2 regions of the Streptomyces changchenzhani genome follow, and region 1 is predicted to be linked to the other one. Evidence: riboswitches for the same ligand, from Rfam matches in the RefSeq annotation. Region 1 holds a riboswitch; the other holds the start of a gene.
The links. Region 1 has a riboswitch for glycine ahead of gcvT (glycine cleavage system aminomethyltransferase GcvT). Riboswitches for the same ligand answer to the same signal wherever they lie in the genome.
Positions count from the first base shown of each region.

Region 2: linked by a shared signal. The riboswitch ahead of gcvP (aminomethyl-transferring glycine dehydrogenase) and the one ahead of gcvT (glycine cleavage system aminomethyltransferase GcvT) in region 1 are both predicted to bind glycine.

Region 1 covers NZ_JBDHNH010000002.1:195,470-198,871, forward strand. Annotated here, with positions in the region: gene ABCR94_RS09115 (hypothetical protein) at 1-328, shown strand, start outside; gene ABCR94_RS09120 (AAA family ATPase) at 435-1,115, opposite strand; glycine riboswitch at 1,284-1,392, shown strand; glycine riboswitch at 1,393-1,506, shown strand; gene gcvT (glycine cleavage system aminomethyltransferase GcvT) at 1,543-2,667, shown strand; gene gcvH (glycine cleavage system protein GcvH) at 2,748-3,125, shown strand; gene glyA (serine hydroxymethyltransferase) at 3,204-3,402, shown strand, end outside.
Region 2 covers NZ_JBDHNH010000013.1:10,773-14,174, forward strand. Annotated here, with positions in the region: gene ABCR94_RS32635 (DNA polymerase IV) at 1-879, shown strand, start outside; gene ABCR94_RS32640 (PRC-barrel domain-containing protein) at 807-1,172, opposite strand; glycine riboswitch at 1,287-1,390, shown strand; gene gcvP (aminomethyl-transferring glycine dehydrogenase) at 1,601-3,402, shown strand, end outside.

The sequences.
Region 1 (3,402 bases):
GACCCCGGCCCTCCCGGCCCTGCCCGCCACGCCCGCCCTCCCGGCGCTTCCTGGGCTCGGCGGCTCACCGGCCGACCGCGCCGCGGTGGCCGACCCGGTGGCCGACGCGCTCGCCGCGCTCCAGGCCAAGGTGACCGAGCTGGTGGCGGCCGTCACGGCTGCCGACCCGGCGAAGATCCTGGCCGCGGTCACCGGGACGGTCACCACGGTGATCCCGCTGATCCTGGGTCTGCTGACCAAGCTGCCCCTGCCGGTGCCGCTGCCGCCGCTGCCAGCCCTGCCGGTGCCGGTGCCGCCCCTCCCGCTGCCGGTGCCGCTGCCGCTCTAGCGGCCACGGACGCCTGCGCGTCGACGGGACCCGGTCCGCGTGCCCGATGCGGACCGGGTCCCGCCGCGCTGTCGGGCACCCGAAGCCCGGCCGTAGCTCGAAGCCGCTACTCGAAGTCGATGGCCCGCAGCGCGGTCGCCGCCGCCCGGTCCAGCAGTACGGCCGAGGCGCACCCGGCGGGCAGCGTGCCGCTCTCCGCGTCCCGCACGAGCCGCCCCACCGCCCGCCGGTGGCGGGCGAAGGCGTACCCGGAAACACCCCGGCCGCGCTCCTGCTGCCCGGCCCGCGCCACCTCGGGCGTGACGTCGAGCAGCAGCAGATGCAGGGCCACGCCCCTGCGCCGGGCGTCGCGCGACAGCCAGCCCCGCACCCAGGCGAGCGTGCCGCAGTCGTGCACGACGACGCTCTCGCCGGAGCGCAGGGCGCGCCGCAGCCCGGCGTAGTGCGCGGCGCGGACGAGGGGGCGGTAGAGCGCGTACGGCAGGAAGCGCGGCATCCGGCGCTGCCACCGCTCGCGCACGTCCTGCGAGTCGATGCGGCGGGAAGCCGCCGCGCGCCGGATCAGCGTGCTCTTGCCGCTGCCGGGCAGTCCGGAGACGACCACCACGTCCCCCGCCGCGAAGACCAGGCTCCCCGGGCTGCGGCCGGCGCGGTCGCGCAGATCAGAGACGGTGGCCACGGGCCGACAGGCCGTCTCCGTGGCCGGTGCGCCCTGCTGTGCGGGCACCACGTCGCGCGCGACCCCCGCGCTCGTCGCGTAATACGCACCGGGCTGCTGCACCGTCATCGCACTCCCCCATGTCGGGTCCCCCACCCTTGCCCAAGAAGTGTAAAGAATAGGTAATGGGCCACAAGCCATTTGCGGATGCGGCCGGTTGACGTCCGCTTCGGCCCGCCCGACCCGCCGCCCCGCGATGCGTGCAATGATGTGCCCGCCAACTCCATAACGGCCGCTTGAATCCGCGCGGGAGAGTCCGGAGCACCCAGTTCGTCTGGTGCTGCTCGGACGCCGAAGGAGCAAGTTCCTCCCTTGAATCTCTCAGGCCCCGAACCGCGCGGGCGAGGCAGATCTGAAAAGCGAGCCGCCTTTGTGGCGGCTCCACCCAAGGTGCAAGTCACGACCACACTTACGTGCGGTCGTGGTGAACCTCTCAGGTTCCGATGACAGATGGGGAGGATGTGTCCTCGCCTGTCATGCCCTGGGAGCCCCACACATGAGCAATGTCCCCCGTCTCACCGCCCTCGATGCACTGCATCGCTCGCTGGGCGCGACCATGACCGACTTCGCGGGCTGGGACATGCCGCTGCGGTACGGCAGTGAGCGCGACGAGCATCTCGCCGTACGCACGCACGCCGGCCTCTTCGACCTGTCCCACATGGGCGAGATCGCCGTCACCGGGCCGCAGGCCGCCGCCCTGCTGAACCACGCGCTCGTCGGCAACATCGGGACGGTCGGCCCCGGCCGCGCCCGCTACACCATGATCTGCCAGGAGGACGGCGGGATCCTGGACGATCTGATCGTCTACCGCCTTGCCGACACCGAGGCCCCCGAATATCTGGTGGTCGCCAACGCCGGCAACGCCCAGGTGGTCCTGGACGCCCTGACCGCTCGCGCCACCGGCTTCGAGGCCGACGTACGCGACGATCGTGACGCGTACGCGCTGATCGCCGTCCAGGGCCCCGAGTCCCCCGGCATCCTGAAGTCCCTGACCGACGCCGATCTGGACGGGCTAAAGTACTACGCGGGCCTGCCCGGCACCGTCGCGGGCGTCCCGGCGCTCATCGCACGTACCGGCTACACCGGCGAGGACGGCTTCGAGCTGTTCGTCGATCCGCAGCACGCCGAGAAGCTGTGGCGGGCGCTGACCGAGGCCGGCGCCCCCGTCGGTCTGGTCCCCTGCGGCCTGTCCTGCCGCGACACGCTGCGCCTGGAGGCGGGCATGCCGCTGTACGGGCACGAGCTGACCACCGCGCTGACGCCGTTCGACGCGGGCCTGGGCCGGGTCGTGAAGTTCGAGAAGGAGGGCGACTTCGTCGGCCGCGCCGCCCTTGAGGCCGCCGCCGAGCGCGCCGAGACCGCGCCGCCGCGCAAGCTGGTCGGCCTGATCGCCGAGGGCCGCCGGGTGCCGCGCGCCGGGTACCAGGTGGTCGCGGACGGCAAGGTCATCGGCGAGGTCACATCGGGTGCCCCGTCCCCGACGCTGGGCAAGCCGATCGCCATCGCGTACGTCGACCCGGCGCATGCGGCGCCCGGCACGCCCGGGGTGGGTGTGGACATCCGCGGGGCACACGAGCCCTACGAGGTCGTCGCGCTGCCGTTCTACAAGCGCCAGAAGTAGCCCGCCGGTCCGAGACGCGAGTCTCACTCCGCAAGACCACCGTTCCTCAGCACTCCCCCGCGTACAGGAGAATTCAGGTCATGAGCAACCCCCAGCAGCTGCGGTACAGCAAGGAGCACGAGTGGCTCGCGACCGCCGAGGACGGCGTCGCGACGATCGGCATCACCGAGTTCGCGGCCAACGCGCTCGGCGACGTCGTTTATGCCCAGCTCCCCGAGGTAGGCGACACGGTGACCGCGGGCGAGACCTGCGGTGAGCTGGAGTCGACCAAGTCGGTCAGCGACCTGTACGCGCCGGTGACCGGTGAGGTCACCGAGTTCAACCAGGACGTCGTCGACGACCCCTCGCTGGTGAACTCCGCCCCGTTCGAGGGCGGCTGGCTGTTCAAGGTGCGCGTCACCCAGGAGCCGGACGACCTGCTCTCCGCCGACGAGTACACCGCTCTCTCCGGCAACTAACCGGGTGGCCGGTCGGCCGCCCCAAGCCCCAAGCCTCAAGCCCGAAGCCCGAAGCCCGACGACTCGAACGGGACCGTGATGACTGTTCTCGACACTCCCCTGCATGAGCTCGACCCGGACGTCGCCGCCGCCGTCGACGCCGAGCTGCTCCGCCAGCAGACCACCCTCGAAATGATCGCCTCGGAGAACTTCGCTCCGGTGGCCGTCATGGAGGCCCAGGGCTCCGTCCTCACCAACAAGTACGCCGAGGGTTACCCCGGCCGCCGCTACTACGGCG
Region 2 (3,402 bases), on a different contig from region 1:
GACGAGCTCGTACGGCTGCTGGGGAAGGCGCACGGTGCGTCGCTGTACCGGATGGCCTCCGGGTTCGACGACCGGCCCGTGGTGTCCGAGCGGGACGCGAAGTCCGTATCGGTCGAGGACACCTTCGAGGTGGATCTGCACGACCGGGTCAGGATCAGGGCAGAGGTGGGGCGGCTGGCCGACCGGTGCGTGGTGCGGCTGCGGGCGGCCGGGCGGTCGGGCAGGACGGTCGTGCTCAAGGTGCGGCGGTACGACTTCTCGACGCTGACGCGCTCCGAGACCCTGCGCGGGCCCACGGACGATCCGGGCGTGGTGCGGGAGGCCGCGGGGCGGCTGCTGGAATCGGTGGACACCACGGGCGGGGTGCGACTGCTCGGCGTGGGGGTCACCGGGCTCGCGGACTACACCCAGGAGGACCTCTTCGCCCAGGCGGCGACAGAGAAGGCTGAGACCGAGAGGGCAGCGGCGGAGGAGGCGGCAGGCGAAGACGCGGGGGCCGAGGAAGGAAATGCGGGGGAAGGAGAGCCGTACGGGGGCGGAGCGGCGCTGGAGCGGGCGCCCGAGCCGCTGCCGGAGCGGCGGTGGCACGCGGGACACGACGTACGGCATGCCCAGCACGGAGCCGGCTGGGTGCAGGGCAGCGGCCTGGGGCGGGTCACGGTGCGCTTCGAGGAGCCGACATCGAGGCCCGGGTGGGTACGGACCTTCAAGGTGGACGATCCCGATCTGGAGCCTTCCGATCCGCTTCCGCTGGTACGGGCGGCGGACGAGTCGGCGGAGCCGGGGGAATCAGGGGGCCGGGAGGCTCAGGTGGTGTCCTCGCCCGCCAGCTTGCCGAAGTCCCGGTCGGATGCGGGCGGCGAGATCTCCAGCCCGTAGTGGTGATAGAGCTGCAGCTCCTGCTCCGGGGAGAGATGGCGGCCCACGCCGAAGTCCGGGGCGTCCTTGATGAGCGCCCGCTCGAAGGGGACGTGCAGTGACTGGTCCACGACCTCGCTCGGCTCCAGGGGCACGAAGGCGTCCCGGCTGAAGAGGCCGGTGCGTACGGCCGCCCATTCCGGGACTCCCGTGGCGTCGTCGAGGTACACCTCGTCCACCGTTCCGATCTTGGTGCCATTGCGGTCGTACGCCTTGCGGCCGATCAGGCTGCGCGGATCGATGTCGGTCTGCACGGTCCCTCCAACTGATCGCAACTGCTCCGTAAACACTACGAAAGTGCACATCGGGGACCCCGGCCACTCGAGGGATGGGTGACTGGGCTCGCTGGTAGGCTGGCAAACGGCTACTGACCCCGTGCGGGAGAGTCCTCCGGCGAACGTGAACGTGCCGGAGGCGCCGAAGGAGCAAATCCTCCCCGGAATCTCTCAGGCCCCCGTACCGCATGGACGAGGTCACTCTGGAAAGCAGGGTGGGAGTCGCACGGGCATGTCTCCGCAAGGAGCACTGCCCGGACGGAGCCTTCCCTCACCGACGGTGAAAGTCGGAGCGTGTTTTTCGCGCCCCGGTGAAGCTCTCAGGTTGAGATGACAGAGGGGGAGGCCGTCCGGGTACCCGCAGTGGTGCCCTCGCAGGTCGCGTCAGACCAGGAGGCCTTCCGCAGATGACCGCAAACCGCATTCCGCTCTCACAGCTTGAGCGTGGCATCCCCTTCGAGCAGCGCCACATCGGCCCCGATGCCGAAGCGCAGGCCAAAATGCTCGCCCAGGTCGGCTACGGCTCGCTCGACGAGCTGACCGCGGCCGCGGTGCCGGACGTCATCAAGAGCACCGAGGCGCTGGCCCTGCCGGACGCGCGCACCGAGGCCGAAGTACAGGCCGAGCTGCGCACGCTCGCGGACAGCAACCAGGTGCTCGCCCCGATGATCGGGCTCGGCTACTACGGCACCTTCACGCCGCCGGTGATCCTGCGCAACGTGATGGAGAGCCCCTCCTGGTACACGGCGTACACGCCCTACCAGCCGGAAATCTCGCAGGGCCGGCTGGAGGCGCTCCTCAACTTCCAGACGATGGTGGCCGACCTGACCGGGCTGCCCACCTCCGGCGCCTCGCTGCTCGACGAGGGCACCGCCGCCGCCGAGGCCATGGCACTCTCCCGCCGGGTCGGCAAGGTCAAGAAGGGCGTCTTCCTGATCGACTCCGACGCCTTCCCGCAGACCGTCGCGGTGATCCAGACCCGCGCCGAGCCGACCGGTGTCGAGGTCGTCGTCGCCGATCTGAGCGACGGGATCCCGGCCGAGGTCGCCGAGCGCGGCGTCTTCGGTGTGCTGCTGCAGTACCCGGGAGCCTCCGGCGTCGTACGGGACATCAAGCCCGTCGTCGCGCAGGCGCACGAGCTCGGTGCGATCGTCACCGTCGCCGCCGACCTGCTGGCGCTGACGCTGCTCACCTCGCCCGGCGAGCTGGGTGCGGACATCGCGGTGGGCACCACCCAGCGCTTCGGTGTGCCGATGGGCTTCGGCGGCCCGCACGCCGGCTTCATGGCCGTGCGCGAGAAGTTCGCCCGCAGCCTGCCCGGCCGGCTCGTCGGTGTGTCCGTCGACGCCGACGGCAACAAGGCCTACCGGCTGGCGCTGCAGACGCGTGAGCAGCACATCCGCCGGGAGAAGGCCACCAGCAACATCTGTACCGCGCAGGTGCTCCTCGCGGTGATGGCCGGTATGTACGCCGTCTACCACGGCCCGGACGGGCTGCGCGGCATCGCCGGCCGCACCCACCGGTACGCCGTACTGCTCGCCGAGGGCCTGCGGGCGGGCGGCGTGGAGATCGTGCACGGCTCGTACTTCGACACTCTCACCGCGCGCGTCCCCGGCAGGGCCGCCGAGGTACTCGCCGCGGCGCGTGAGGGCGGGGTCAACCTGCGCCTGGTCGACGCCGACACCCTCTCGATCGCCTGCGACGAGACGACGGCCCGCGCCGAGATCACCGCGGTCTGGTCGGCCTTCGGTGTCGACGGCGACCTGGAGGCGCTGGACGTGTCGACGGCCGAGACGCTGCCCGCCGGCCTGCTGCGCACCGACGACTACCTGGCCCACCCGGTGTTCCACCAGCACCGCTCCGAGACCGCGATGCTGCGCTACCTGCGCAAACTCGCCGACCGCGACTACGCGCTCGACCGCGGCATGATCCCGCTCGGCTCCTGCACCATGAAGCTGAACGCGACCACCGAGATGGAGCCGGTCACCTGGCCCGAGTTCGGGCAGATCCACCCCTTCGCGCCGGTCGAGCAGGCACAGGGCTACCTGACGCTCATCCGTGAGCTGGAGGAGCGCCTCGCTGAGGTCACCGGGTACGACGCGGTGTCCATCCAGCCCAACGCCGGATCGCAGGGTGAGCTCGCCGGCCTGCTGGCCGTACGGGCCTACCACCGGGCCAATGGCGACGCTCAGCGCACCGTGTGCCTGAT